One region of the Enterobacter sp. MG-EB028 genome, then DNA from elsewhere that is predicted to be linked to it. Evidence: predicted binding sites of a transcription regulator. Region 1 holds the regulator's gene; the other holds the start of a gene.
The links. Region 1 encodes CRP, which controls carbon source genes, mostly activating them, when cyclic AMP is high. Its sites were predicted from a motif close to ATGTGANNNNNNTCACAT; they were not measured.
Positions count from the first base shown of each region.

Region 2: azuC (stress response protein AzuC) is a predicted target of CRP. The motif match lies at 1,733-1,750, and genes of this name have one in related genera.

Region 1 is NZ_CP195079.1:4,415,755-4,423,327, reverse strand. It holds gene ACR42C_RS21095 (YccS/YhfK family putative transporter) at 1-1,727, opposite strand, end outside; gene crp (cAMP-activated global transcriptional regulator CRP) at 1,785-2,417, opposite strand; gene ACR42C_RS21085 (OsmC family protein) at 2,729-3,133, shown strand; gene ACR42C_RS21080 (phosphoribulokinase) at 3,200-4,069, opposite strand; gene ACR42C_RS21075 (YheU family protein) at 4,100-4,318, opposite strand; gene ACR42C_RS21070 (hydrolase) at 4,315-5,337, opposite strand; gene mdcA (malonate decarboxylase subunit alpha) at 5,566-7,221, shown strand; gene ACR42C_RS21060 (triphosphoribosyl-dephospho-CoA synthase) at 7,221-7,573, shown strand, end outside.
Region 2 is NZ_CP195079.1:2,967,010-2,974,582, reverse strand. It holds gene ftnA (non-heme ferritin) at 1-274, opposite strand, end outside; gene yecR (YecR family lipoprotein) at 478-816, opposite strand; gene ACR42C_RS14130 (RpiB/LacA/LacB family sugar-phosphate isomerase) at 1,074-1,712, shown strand; gene azuC (stress response protein AzuC) at 1,831-1,914, shown strand; gene ACR42C_RS14120 (DUF2766 family protein) at 2,023-2,274, shown strand; gene ACR42C_RS14115 (anaerobic C4-dicarboxylate transporter) at 2,316-3,659, opposite strand; gene ACR42C_RS14110 (non-heme ferritin-like protein) at 3,825-4,328, opposite strand; gene araF (arabinose ABC transporter substrate-binding protein AraF) at 5,116-6,105, shown strand; gene araG (L-arabinose ABC transporter ATP-binding protein AraG) at 6,177-7,573, shown strand, end outside.

The DNA.
Region 1 (7,573 bases):
ATGTCCGCCAGATAATGAGAATTAAAGCCCGGCTCCTGCATCGCCTGATTCAGCGAGTTAAAGAGGGCGTTATGCGCCTGGTTGACCTTCATACGTTCGTAGGCAAGCGGGGAAGGCTGCGGATCGTCGCTCAGGATCAGACGAATGGCCTGCTGATCGGCCTCCAGCGCGTCGTGGGCGTTCTGTCTTAGCAGCCCGCTCTGCCACTGTGGCCACAGCCAGACCATACCGCCAAAGGCGATCAGACAGCCAATCAGCGTGTCGATCAGGCGGGCAACGATGAACTGTTCGCCGTTAAGCGTAAGCAGCTGCAGGGTATATACCGCCGTTACCGTAAAGCCCACCATCGCCCAGCCGTAGTTTTTGCGAATGATTAGATAGCTCACCAGGGTGATAGCCAGCATGCCCGCCAGGGTATAGCCCTCGGGCACGTGAAAGTGCAGCGTCACGCCTGCAATAATCAGCCCCGCCATCGTGCCGCCCGCCCGGTGCAGAATGCGCACCCGCGTGGCGCCATAGCCGTTCTGGGTGACAAACAGCACGGTCATTAAGATCCAGTAGGGTTTCGGCAGGTGCAGCGCCATGCCCATCAGGCTGGCGATACTGAGCATGACGCTAATTCGTGCGGCGTTGCGCAGGGCGGACGATTTAAGAGAAAGATAGCTTTTGAGCGCCGGCAGCAGCGGCAGACGTTTTTGTTTATCCGCCATCAGGTCGCGGGGATAAAGCGGTCGCTGGGTGCGCAGCACGCGGGCGATGCGGCTGAAGTGCCAGGCGGCAAACTGGCCGACCGGATTTTCCGGGTGCTGACGGGCAATTTTCTCCAGCGCGCCGAGCTGTTTGTCCATGTTAAAGCGCGTGGGGTAGCGGTGATAAAGTATATCGTCAGCCAGCACCCGCAGGCGCGCGGAGACGGTCTGCGCGTTCCAGCGAATCACCGCTTCGGCATGGCTGCGCTCAACCAGCTTTTGCACCTCCTGCGGGTGATGAAGGCTAACGGAGATATGCTCCTGAAGGTCCAGCCCCACCTGGAAGGTACGCAGCAGCCGTTTGTACTCGTGGTTCTTGTTTGCGGCGAGCATATGCAGCTGCTGATAGCACTGGCTTATCAAATCCACCACTTTTTGCTGGCGCGTCAGCAGCGGCGGTAAGGATTTTTCCGGATCGGTATGCTGGGTGAGCAGGGTGTATTTGGCTTCGCAGTAATCCGCAAGCTGCACGTAGAGCAGGCTCAGAGATTCTCGCAGCGGCTGCTCTCGCCATAGCCAGAACCAGAACCAGTTAAACAGCCCGTACCACAGCGTGCCGAGGGCGTAGATCAGCAGCGGCTCCCACACGGGCATATTCCCGGCGAGGCTCAGGGTAAAGATGGCCGCAATGAGTGACGCTGGAAGCAGGCGAGCGTGCAGCGAGCTGATTTCCGCCGTGACGCCGAGGGTCATCGCCAGCACGGTCAGGATCAGTGGCAGGGGAATATCGCGAGCCAGTAACAGCTGCACCGCGAGGCTACAGCCTGCAAACAGGCAGCCCCCGATAATCAGGCGTTTGAAAAAGCGCTTATGCGGCGTGTCCAGACCGGCGATGTTGCAGCAGGCGGGCACGAGGGAAAACAGCAGGCCCTGCTGAAGATGACCCAGGAGCAGGCCCACGGCCACAGGAAGACACAACACCAGCGTTTGTCGCAGTGCGTAGTTAACTTCCGGGTGATAGATCAGCCTGCGCCACATGGGGAAAAGAGACAAAAACGGCGTGACACCTCGCGATGGCACGCCGTTTAAGCAGGATTAACGGGTTCCGTAAACCACGATGGTTTTACCGTGGGCGGAGATCAGGTTTTGATCTTCCAGCATTTTCAGAATACGGCCCACTGTTTCACGGGAGCAACCAACGATCTGACCAATTTCCTGACGGGTAATTTTAATTTGCATGCCGTCCGGGTGGGTCATCGCGTCTGGCTGTTTCGCCAGGTTCAGCAGGGTTTGCGCGATACGGCCGGTCACGTCCAGGAAGGCGAGGTTACCCACTTTCTCTGACGTCACCTGCAGACGGCGCGCCATCTGGGAAGAAAGACGCATCAGGATGTCAGGGTTTACCTGAATCAGCTGACGGAATTTCTTGTAAGAAATTTCAGCCACTTCACATGCTGTCTTTGCACGAACCCAGGCGCTACGTTCCTGGCCTTCTTCAAACAGGCCCAGTTCACCGATAAAATCGCCCTGGTTCAGATAAGAAAGGATCATCTCTTTCCCTTCCTCATCTTTGATCAGCACTGCCACCGAGCCTTTGACGATGTAATACAACGTTTCCGCTTTTTCACCCTGGTGAATCAGCGTGCTCTTCGATGGGTACTTATGAATGTGGCAATGAGACAAGAACCATTCGAGAGTCGGGTCTGTTTGCGGTTTGCCAAGCACCATGCGCTGTTATCCTCTGTTATAAGCTGTCACCAGAGTCATCAGATGCATCCGGACTCTGGGGTTGCAATCGAATTCTTACCCATACCCTGGGAAGTCGGCTGTCGTAACGTTTCGCAGCCAGTAAAGTTTGATGTCCTCTGCATACATGTGTAACGTCAATGTATTACTGTAGCATCCTGAGTGTTTTAGCATAGCTTTCGCCGCGTGTCTCCTGGTGTCTCGCTTCAGCATGATGCAGGTCGCCTTCCATTGCGAGAAATGTAACGCACGCGTAATCTGTCACCAAAAATGCAACGTTGGAGTTAATGAATATGCAAGCGCGCGTGAAGTGGGTTGAAGGTTTAACGTTCCTGGGGGAGTCCGCGTCAGGACACCAGATTTTGATGGATGGTAACTCCGGCGATAAAGCGCCGAGCCCAATGGAAATGGTGCTGATGGCGGCAGGTGGATGCAGTGCGATTGACGTGGTGTCGATTCTGCAAAAAGGTCGTCATGACGTAACGGATTGCGAGGTTAAACTCACCTCAGAACGTCGCGAAGAGGCGCCACGCCTGTTCACCCACATAAATCTGCACTTTGTTGTCACCGGGAAAGCGCTGAAAGACGCGGCGGTTTCACGCGCGGTGGACCTGTCTGCGGAGAAGTACTGCTCTGTGGCGCTAATGCTGGAGAAAGCGGTAAAAATTACGCATTCGTATGAAGTGATTGAGGTGTGATTCACGGGGCATCGTGCGTGTTGATGCCCTCACCCTAACCCTCTCCCACGGGGAGAGGGAACATCTTTACGCGATCTGCTTCCCTTCCATCAACCGCTGAACCAGCGGCGTCATGATGAGCTCCATTGCCAGCCCCATTTTTCCACCCGGCACCACTAACGTATTCATGTGCGAAATAAACGAGCCCTGCAGCATCGCCAGCAGCCAGGGGTAATCAATGCCTTCAAGATTGCGGAAGTGGATCACCACAAAGCTCTCGTCCAGCGACGGGATGCTTTTCGCCGCGAACGGATTGGAGGTGTCCACCGTCGGCACGCGCTGGAAGTTAATGTGGGTGCGGGAGAACTGTGGCGTGAGGTAATTGATGTAGTCTTCCATGGAGCGCACCACGGAGTCCATCACCGCCTCGCGCGAATGGCCGCGCTCGCTCATGTCACGCGTTAGCTTCTGGATCCACTCCAGGTTAACGATAGGGACCACCCCGACCAGAAGATCCACGTGGCGCGCCACGTCGTGCTGAGGCGTAACCACGCCGCCGTGCAATCCTTCATAAAATAATACATCGGTGGGTTCCGGCAGCGGTTGCCAGGGGGTAAAGGTGCCCGGTACCTGGTTCCAGGGTACGGCTTCATCGTAGGTGTGAAGATACTTGCGGGACTGCCCGGTACCGCTCTGCCCGTATTCGCGGAAGGTTTGCTCCAGCAGACCGAAATCATTGGCTTCCGGGCCGAAGTAGCTGATGTGTTTACCCAGATCGCGCGCCTTGCGGATCGCCATGTCCATCTCCGGGCGCGTATAGCGGTGAAAGCTGTCGCCTTCGACCTCCGCCGAACGGAGATTCAGCTGGGCGAAAATCTTGCGAAAAGCGAGGCTGGTGGTGGTGGTTCCCGCACCACTCGACCCCGTAACGGCAATAATGGGATGTCTGGCAGACATAGCAACTCCCTGACTGAAAAGGTTGGAAGATCAGCCGTGAAACGCGTTGCGGGGCATGATATTGACCGTCTCATGCAGTTCTGACCACACCAGCACCACGTCGCCGCTTTTCAGCTGGCGTTTAACATCGTTGACCTTTTGCTCAAGCGAACGCTCATGTTCACCATAATCGGTGCCTTCGCGTAATACAAAGCTTTCAATCAGATTATCGAGCGTTTCGGGAGCCAGATCTTGCCAGGGAATGATCATTTTGCACCGTCCAGGTAAGGAGTAAGCCAGTCAGGAATACGCGCCTCCAGCCACATTTTCGGGCGGCGCAGCGTGCCGCCGATAAACCCAACGTGGCCGCCATGTTCAGTTAACTGATAGTGAACGTTGTCGGGCAGGAATTCCTGCGCGGGGATCGAGTGGTGATCCATAAACGGGTCATCCTTGGCGTGAATGATCAGCGTCGGCTGCGTGATTTTGCTGAGCAGCGGCATGGCGCTGCACTGACGATAATAGTCAATTGCATCGGCGAAGCCGTGGATTTTCGCAGTGATCAGATCGTCGAACTCGCGAATACGACGCACCTTTTTCAACTGGCGCAGGCTTACCGGCAGGGTATCCGGGTAGGCCTTGAGCTTACGCGCCGCGTTGGCCTTCAGCAGGTTAAGCAGGTAGCGCTGATAGACGCGGGAAAAGCCTTTATCCATATGGTAGCTGCACTGCTCCAGCATAAACGGCGCGGAAACAATCACTGCAGCATTCAGCGGTACGCTGTCGCCCTCTTTGGCCAGCAGGCAGGCGAGCATATTTCCGCCCAGCGAATAGCCCACGGCGGCCGTTGGCACGGTGCCAAAGTTGTCCCGCAGCCAGTGTAAGAACCACGTTCCGTCTTCGGTTTCACCCGAGTGATAAATGCGTTTCTGCCGGTTCGGCTCGCCGCTACAGCCGCGAAAATGCATCACCACGCCGAGCCAGCCGCGCGCTTTTGCTGCCTCAATTAACCCATGTGCATACGGGCTGTGCAGGCTCCCCTCGAGACCGTGAAAGACCACCAGACGAGGCTTATGACGCGCCTGTTCCGGCGCTTCGCTCCAGGCGAGATCCAGAAAATCACCGTCTGGCAGGTCAAGCCGCTGCCAGTGCGGAGTGAACTGAACCTTGCGGCGGATCAGCCGCGGCAGCATGGTCTGCAAATGGGGATTGGCCACGCCGCGCAGGGGCACGAACTCGGTGCTGTCTTCGGCCGCAATGTCGAAGTCTGATGGAATGATTTGGGTCATAAGCGCGATGCTGATTCTTGTCGGAAATTTACGATACTTTCCGAATTGTACCCCGTTTAGCCTGGATTTCCGAACCAGGAACTGATCCCGATCACAAATATTTACCTTGATTATTACTCTCAGGCTAATGATTCCGCCCTACGCTTAATTGATGCCTTTCTCGTCAGAGCGCAGACTTTACTCAACGTTAAGCAAATCAGAATGATGTGCTGAATCAGGAGGTTAATAATGTTATCTGGGCAAACACCCGCGCGGCAATGGAACACACGACGCAGCGAGAAAGCGCGTCGACTGGCGTCCGTACCGGTGCAGGGGAAAGTACTGCCAACCGGCGATATTGTCGGCATGCTGGAAAAACTGATCGCACCGGGCGACAAAGTCGTACTGGAGGGCAACAACCAGAAGCAGGCGGATTTTCTGTCCCGCTCGCTTGCCGAAGTGAACCCGCAAATCGTCCACGACCTGCATATGATCATGCCGAGCGTTGGCCGCAGCGAGCATCTGGATATCTTTGAAAAAGGCATCGCCCGCAAGCTGGACTTCTCCTTCTCCGGGACACAAAGCCTGCGGATCTCCCAGTTGCTGGAAGATGGTCAGCTCGAAATCGGCGCGATCCATACCTACATCGAACTGTACTCACGCCTCTATGTCGACCTTTCGCCCAACGTGGCGCTGATTGCCGGTTTTAAAGCGGACCGCAAAGGCAACCTCTACACCGGGGCGAGTACCGAAGATACCCCGGCGCTGGTGGAAGCCGCCGCGTTCCACGACGGTATCGTCATCGCACAGGTGAACGAGCTGGTGGACGAAGAGTGCGATCTGCCGCGCGTAGATATTCCAGGCTCCTGGATTGACTACGTGGTCGTTGCAGACAAGCCGTTCTTCATCGAACCGCTGTTCACCCGCGACCCGCGCCTGATTAAACAGGAACATATTCTGATGGCGATGATGGCCATCAAAGGCATCTACGCGGAGCATCAGGTGCAGTCCCTGAACCACGGTATCGGTTTTAACACTGCGGCGATTGAGCTGCTGCTGCCTACCTACGGCGAACAGCTCGGTCTGAAGGGCAAAATCTGTAAGCACTGGACGCTGAATCCACATCCGACGCTGATTCCGGCCATTGAAAGCGGCTGGGTCGAAAGCGTGCACTGCTTCGGCGGCGAGCTGGGGATGGAAGAGTACATCCGCGCCCGTCCGGACGTGTTCTTTACCGGTGCCGACGGCTCCATGCGTTCCAACCGCGCCTTCTGCCAGCTGGCAGGCCAGTACGCGGTGGATATGTTCATCGGCTCTACGCTGCAGGTTGACGGTTACGCCAACTCCTCAACCGTGACTCGCGGTCGTCTTTCTGGCTTCGGTGGTGCGCCAAACATGGGCCATGACCCGCATGGTCGCCGCCACGCCACGCCGGCCTGGCTGAACATGATCACCGAGCCTGACCCAATGCAGCGCGGTAAAAAACTCGTCGTGCAGATGGTGGAAACCTTCCAGGCGGGCGTGAAGCCAACCTTCGTGGAAAAACTCGATGCCGTAGACGTGGCGAAAGCCTCCGGCATGCCGCTGGCACCGGTGATGATTTACGGCGATGACGTGACGCACGTGCTGACGGAAGAGGGGATTGCCTACCTCTATCGGGCGAAAGATCTGGAAGAGCGTCGGGCCATGGTTGCCGCCGTCGCGGGGATCACCGATATCGGCCTGGGTGTGGACGCCAGGCGCGTGGCGGAACTGCGCCAGAGCGGCAAGGTGGTGTATCCGGAAGATATGGGGATTCGCCGCACCGACGCCACCCGCTCTCTGCTGGCTGCGGGCAGCGTGTCTGACCTCGTGGAGTGGTCCGGCGGTCTGTATAACCCACCTGCGAAATTCCGGAGCTGGTAATGACACTTCTGCCCCAGATTCAGGCTGAAGGCGGTGCCGAATGGCTGGCGCGAACCGCCACGCAGTGTCTGATTGACGAAGCACGTTTAAGCCCGAAACCCGGTCTGGTGGACAGTCGGGGGAACGGCGCGCACCACGATTTATCCCTTGCGCTGATGGAGCGCTCCGCGCGCAGCCTGGCCCCCACGTTTCAGGCGCTGGCGCAGCAAAGCTGGCTGCGTCCGGCAGATATTGCGCTTCGACAAACCGTTGGCCGTCTTGGCCGCGAAGGCGAGAAGCAGATGATGGCGGCCACCGACGGGGTGAATACCCATCGTGGCGCGATCTGGGCGCTGGGATTGCTGGTAAGCGC
Region 2 (7,573 bases), 1.4 Mb from region 1:
CATAGGTGGCGCGGAACAGTTCGTCGAGAGAATTGTACTCGGCAAAAGGCGATGCCACGTTCTCGATGCGCGGCAGGCTACCCGTATCGGTCAGATAATCGAACAGGCGCTGCATGTGGGTCATCTCTTCCTGAGCGTGACGACGTAGAAACGCTGCCGCACCTTCGAAGCTGTGATAGCTGCACCAGGCGCTCATCTGCTGGTAGAGAAGGGATGAATAGAGCTCAAGGTTCATTTGCGCATTGAGCTTGTCGATCATTTCAGTTTTCAGCATGGTGGCGCTCCGGATTATTATTACGGGTTCATAATGAGCGACACTATAATTTGTTATTTAATTATTTGCAAAAAGTAAAATTAAATATTTATTATTTCAAAATACGAATGGGAATAAAACGCATTGGCGATATTTATATTTATTAATGCGAATTATTTTTGTTCTTAGTTAAATAAAGCGCCAGCACGAGCTGGCAGCTTTGATTAATACCAGGGGTTATTTGACTTGGGGTTAACGGCATACCCCATGCATTTATACTGAATGGTCACGCTCTCGTTCAGGCACAAAGAGCCGCTTGTCAGGGTACAGGTTTTGACGGGCTGCCCGTAGGCAGAGGCGGTGGCATACCCCATGTTCTGGCAGGCTTTTACCGCGATACCGTTATTAACATATTCGTCTGACCAGGCGTTTTGCAGCACTGCCTGGCCGTAGTCGAGGCGGACAATGCCGTTCGGGGCATCGAGGCTGCTGATTTCCGCCTGACGGTTAACGCTGCACCCTGCGAGCAGCAGGATAGCGCCGGCTACGATGACTCTTTTCATGGTTCGCTCTGAGTGGATGGAAATACGTTATCGTACCCGCAGATGCCCGCCGCAATCCCCCGAATAGCCGGACAATCTCTCTTCTCTCTTTGCAACGGACGACGTGTGGCGCATTTGTCACAGATCTGTGAGCGCGCATTTATTTTTTTAAAACCACATTTCATTTACTTTGAAAGTGCGTTTGTTTGATAGTAGGGTAAATTATGAAAAGGTATCCATAGCGGGTTCGCCCGCAGCGCATCCCGGAGAGAGAGATAATGAAAATTGCACTTATGATGGAAAACAGCCAGGCGGCCAAAAACGCGGTGATACTGAAAGAGCTGAAAACGGTAGCTGATGAAAAAGGGTTTCCGGTATATAACGTCGGTATGAGCGATGAAAACGATCATCACCTGACCTACATCCACCTGGGCATTATGGCGAGTATTTTGCTGAATGCGAAAGCGGTAGATTTCGTGGTCACCGGATGCGGCACCGGGCAGGGGGCGCTGATGTCGTTAAACATCCACCCTGGCGTGATTTGCGGCTACTGCATCGATCCCGCAGACGCTTTCCTCTTTGCGCAAATCAACAACGGCAATGCGCTTTCGCTGCCGTTTGCCAAAGGTTTTGGCTGGGGGGCGGAGCTGAACGTTCGCTTTATCTTTGAAAAAGCATTCACCGGCCGCAAAGGGGAGGGTTATCCGCCAGAGCGTAAAGAGCCGCAGGTGCGTAACGCCAGTATTCTGAACCAGGTGAAAGCGGCCGTAGTGAAAGATAACTATCTGGACTCGCTGCGCGCCATCGATCCTGAGCTGGTAAAGACCGCTGTTTCCGGCCCGCGTTTCCAGCAGTGCTTCTTCGAAAATTGCCAGGATAAGGCGATCGAAGATTTTGTTCGCGGTATCGTGGGTTAACGATCTTTTTGAGAGTTGAATTGTGATGTGCATCACAAAAATGTTGATTTTTGTGACCGTGGTCATATTATAGGCACATTGACGACAGCGTTGTATAACACGTTAATGGAGCATCACAATGAAACTGCGCAAAATCCTGAAAAGTATGTGGGCCAACTACTGCCGCACCTTTAAAGACGTGCCGCCGGGTGCCATGTTCTGACAGAAAAACCTGCTTCGGCGGGTTTTTTTATGTCTTGCGGCGATGAAGGGAAGATGTCAGGGGCCACGTTTTGATACTATGGCGGCCTTTGAATAAGGAGAAAGCCCCATGTCACAAAACCTGAGCGCCGATCAGGAACTGGTATCTGACGTTGTCGCCTGTCAGCTGGTTATCAAGCAAATTCTTGATGTTCTGGACGTTATTGCGCCGGTTGAAGTGCGCGAGAAGATGTCCACGCAGCTAAAAAATATCGATTTTGCCAGCCATCCTGCCGCTGCCGATCCGGTTACGCTTCGCGCGATCCAGAAAGCCATCGCGCTCATAGAGCTGCGCTTCACGCCGCAGGGCGAGTCTCATTAAACCTGCGCACGGGCGACCGCGCGTGTCGCCCGTTGATGCGGTTAAAAGAAGGTTTGCACCAGCAGGTAGCTCGCCGCGCAGGCGCAGCTTACACCAATTAACCCTGGCAGAATAAAGCTATGGTTAATAATGAACTTGCCGATGCGGGTCGTCCCCGAGCGGTCAAAGCCGATGCAGGCTAAATCGCTGGGGTAGGTCGGCAGGACAAAATAGCCGTATGACGCCGGAAAGAAGGCGATCAGCATTTTCGGATCGATGCCCAGCATCAACCCCATCGGCGCCACGGCCGTCAGGGCCGCGGCCTGGCTGTTCACCAGCTTCGACACCAGGAAAAGCACGATGGCATACGTCCACGGATGGCTTTTCACAACGCCTTCCAGCGCCAGCTTTAACTCGTCGAGATGCGCCTGGAAAAAGGTATCACTCATCCACGCCACCCCGAACACCGAGAAGATCGCCACCATGCCGGCCTTGAATACCGCGCCGTTTGAGATAGCTGAGGCATTGACCTTGCAGACCATCAGCATCACGGCCCCGGCAATGAGCATCATCATCTGAATGACAAGGTTCATCGACAGCGCCGTCATTTTGCCTTTCAGCTCGAAGGCGGGGCGCAGTTCAGGGAAGGCTCCGAGCAGGACCACCACCGCAATACCGGCAAAGAAAATCCATGTCGACCAGTAGGCCTGCTTCGGAAAACGCTGGTTCATCAACGTCTCCGTGCCGCCATAGATAAACTCGCGCTGCCTGGGGTCTTTTAGTTTTTCCTGAAACTCAATGTCGTCAGCCAAATCTTTCCCGCGGCGTAAACTCCACAGGGCCGCAATCGCCACCCCGAAAAGTGAAGCGGGAACCGACACGGCGAGAATTTCCAGGATCCCCCACGCGTGACCTATCCCATGCTGCGCGGCCAGGATGGAGACCAGCGACACGACGGCGACAGAAACCGGAGACGCGGTGATCGCCATCTGGGATGCCACCGATGCCACCGCCATTGGGCGTTCCGGTCGGATCCCTTTTTTAAGCGCGATATCCGCAATGATGGGAAACATGGTATAGACCACGTGCCCTGTGCCACACAGAAAGGTCAACATCCAGGTGGTAAAAGGGGCAAGTAGCGTGATGTGCTGTGGGTGTTTGCGCAGCAGGCGTTCAGCAAACTGCATCATGACGTTGAGGCCACCCGCCGTCTGCAGGGTGGCGGCGCAGCCAATCACCGCAAGAATGGTTAACATGACGTCAACCGGCGGCTTGCCGGGCTTGAGTCCAAAGACAAAACACAAAATAAAAAGGCCAATCCCGCTGATTAACCCAAGCCCCATGCCGCCGAAACGTGTACCCGTCAGCAGGCAGAGGAGAATGACAACAAACTCAATGGTGATCATGCTGCTCCCTCGTCAATGATTATGTAATTAAATAAATCATTACATTTTGTAAGGCTAATCATTGGGAGCGAGATCTGATTTGTTAAAATTCAGCAAAAGCAGAGGGTTGGTGAAAAGGGAGGGGAACCTGCCCCCCAGAATCAGGGAAAGGGCAGGTTAAAACGCTTAGTGATGCTGCACCGTCACCAGGTCAAGCAGGTGGCGGTCGGCCTGCTCCGGGCATAAACCTGCCTGTCGGGCATTATGGATCTCATCCACCAGCGTTTTCAGCAGCATGCCGTCCTGCTGCTGTTCTTTGTCCATATCGCGTAAAAATTTAAGGGTGGTGATGTCATGCTGTGCTCTGGCTTCATCGGCCAGTCTGTTGAGCGTCGTGCAGCGTTGCTCATGCTCTTCCAGCGTTTTCTGAAACAGTTCTTCCAGAGAAGAGTAATTTTCGTTGATCCCATCGAGGGCTTTAACTACCGGGTTAGCCCCTGCGGCCTTCAGGAAGTTAAAGACGCGCATCATATGGGTGACGTTGCTTTGTGCCTGTGAGCGAAAGAACGTGGCAGAGCCCGTGAGGCTTTTCTCAGAACACCATGCGCTTAAGTGAAGGTGCAGATTCGAGGCGTAGAACTCAAGGTTCATCTGCGCGTTAAGTTTTTGCATCATCGTTTGGGTAGCCATACTCATATCCTTATAGACTGTGGGACGTGATGTCCGCTGCTTAACCTGACAGCCAGGCAAATGCGAAGAAAAACAGAAATGCAATTTCTGCAGTAACTGAAGTCGATCGAAAATTCACTTCCTGTGTTCGATATAAATAAGCATACCTTTGTCTTATGATTAAGAAAACTCTTAATTAGGCTGTGTTTACCATACATTACAAAGTTTAATATAGTACAAAAATACAAATATATAGCCACCAAATGAAAATTAATTAAATCATTGATATTAAAAGGTAAATGCCTTTTTGGCTGTGCTGATTTATGTTCGTGAATATTTAACCGGAATAATGCTCTGTAAAAAAAATAAATACAGATTATTCATTTCAAATATATGATGCGTTACTAAATTTGCGCTAAATCAATTTTTAAGGAATAACGCCTTTTTATGCCTCTTTCGCTTTTTTGATAAAAAGCATGGTTCCCTCGTCAGGCGATAGCCGCAGCGTCACCCCCGTAAGGCATCAGGGATTTCTTAGCTAATCTTATGGATTATTCTGCTCACCTCCCTTTCATTTGTCTGACAATTCCTGCCATTTTTATGTCATTTTTCGCTGAATTTATGTACGCAATTACTGTAATTCTGCGGTGTGATGGGGCTCTCTTATGGATGATTAATTTCCCGCTAAAACTATCACCAGCAATAACGCTTATGACGAGGTAAGCGCTAATGCCTTGTTTTAAGTCCGATTAAATAAGAAGCACGCAAATCTTCCCTACAGAAAAGAATGCTAAAGCTGGAGTTTACCATGCACAAATTTACTAAAGCGCTGGCGGCCATCGGTCTGGCTGCCGTTATGTCACAATCCGCTATCGCTGAGAATTTAAAACTCGGTTTTTTGGTAAAACAGCCGGAAGAACCCTGGTTCCAGACCGAGTGGAAATTCGCTGATAAAGCCGGAAAAGATTTAGGTTTTGAGGTGATTAAAATCGCCGTGCCGGACGGTGAGAAAACACTGAACGCCATCGACAGCCTGGCGGCCAGCGGCGCGAAAGGCTTTGTTATCTGCACCCCGGATCCCAAACTGGGGTCAGCAATTGCGGCAAAAGCCCGCGGTTACGACATGAAGGTTATTGCGGTTGACGATCAGTTCGTTAACGCCAAAGGCAAACCCATGGACAGCGTTCCACTGGTCATGATGGCGGCGACCAAAATCGGTGAACGTCAGGGGCAGGAACTTTATAAGGAGATGCAGAAACGCGGCTGGGATGTGAAAGAGACCGCCGTCATGGCTATCACCGCGGACGAGCTGGACACGGCGCGTCGCCGTACGACCGGTTCAATGGACGCGTTGAAAGCGGCCGGCTTCCCGGAAAAACAGATCTACAAAGTGCCTACCAAATCTAACGACATCCCGGGTGCCTTTGATGCCGCGAACTCCATGCTGGTCCAGCACCCGGAAGTGAAACACTGGCTGGTGGTCGGCATGAACGACAACACCGTCTTGGGCGGCGTGCGCGCGACGGAAGGCCAGGGCTTCAAAGCGCCAGACGTCATTGGGATCGGCATCAACGGCGTGGATGCGGTGAGCGAGCTGTCCAAAGCGCAGGCCACTGGCTTCTACGGCTCTCTGCTGCCAAGCCCGGACGTCCATGGCTACAAATCCAGCGAAATGCTCTACAACTGGGTAACCAAAGGGGCAGAACCGCCGAAATTTACAGAAGTGACCGACGTGGTGCTGATTACCCGCGACAACTTCAAAGAGGAACTGGCGAAAAAAGGACTGGGCGGTAAGTAATACGCTGTGATTGTGCCCCTTACTCGCCGTAAGGGGCCAGACGTACACACTACAGGAATCACGGAGTCGTTATGCAACAGTCTAATCCGTATCTCTCTTTTCGCGGCATCGGGAAAACGTTTCCCGGTGTTAACGCGCTGACCGATATCAGCTTCGACTGCTATGCCGGCCAGGTTCATGCCCTGATGGGGGAAAACGGAGCGGGGAAATCCACGCTGCTAAAAATCCTCAGCGGCAACTACGCGCCAACAACCGGCACGCTGGCCATTCGCGGTGAAGAGGTGGCCTTCGCCGATACCACGGCGGCGCTCAACACTGGTGTCGCCATTATCTATCAGGAATTGCACCTCATCCCTGAGATGACCGTGGCTGAAAACATCTATTTAGGGCAGCTTCCGCACAAAAGCGGCGTGGTGAATCGTTCGCTACTTAATTATGAAGCGGGGCTGCAGCTTAAACACCTGGGTCTGGACGTCGATCCCCAGACGCCGCTGAAATACCTCTCCATCGGCCAGTGGCAGATGGTTGAAATTGCCAAGGCGCTGGCGCGTAACGCCAGAATTATTGCCTTTGATGAACCCACCAGTTCGCTCTCCGCGCGTGAAATCGAAAACCTGTTCCGCGTGATCCGCGAGCTGCGTCAGGAAGGCCGCACCATTTTGTATGTCTCGCACCGCATGGAGGAGATTTTTGCCCTGAGCGATGCCATCACCGTATTTAAAGATGGGCGTTATGTGCGCACCTTTACCGATATGCAGCAGGTTAACCATGATCAGCTCGTTCAGGCGATGGTCGGGCGCGATCTGGGCGATATTTATCACTGGAAACCGCGCGAGTACGGCCCCGAGCGCCTGCGCCTGGACAACGTCAAAGCGCCAGGCGTGCGAACGCCGGTTTCGTTATCCGTTCGCAGCGGTGAGATCGTCGGGCTGTTTGGTCTGGTGGGGGCCGGGCGCAGCGAGCTGATGAAAGGACTGTTCGGCGGTACCCGCATTACCGCAGGCCAGGTCTCCATTGACGGCGAGCCGGTGGATATTCAGAAACCTGCCCATGCAATCAGGGCCGGAATGATGCTCTGCCCTGAAGACCGCAAGGCGGAGGGGATCATTCCGGTGCATTCGGTGCGCGACAACATCAACATTTCTGCCCGCCGTAAGTTTATCCGCGCGGGCTGCCTGATAAACGACGGCTGGGAGTCGAGCAACGCCGACCACCATATTCGCTCGCTGAACATCAAAACCCCCGGCCCGGAACAGCTGATTATGAATCTCTCAGGAGGGAACCAGCAGAAGGCCATTTTGGGCCGCTGGCTGTCGGAAGATATGAAGGTCATTTTGCTGGACGAGCCGACGCGCGGTATTGATGTGGGCGCAAAACACGAGATTTACAACGTGATCTATGAACTGGCAAAACGCGGCGTGGCGGTGCTGTTCGCCTCCAGCGATCTGCCTGAGGTGCTTGGCGTTGC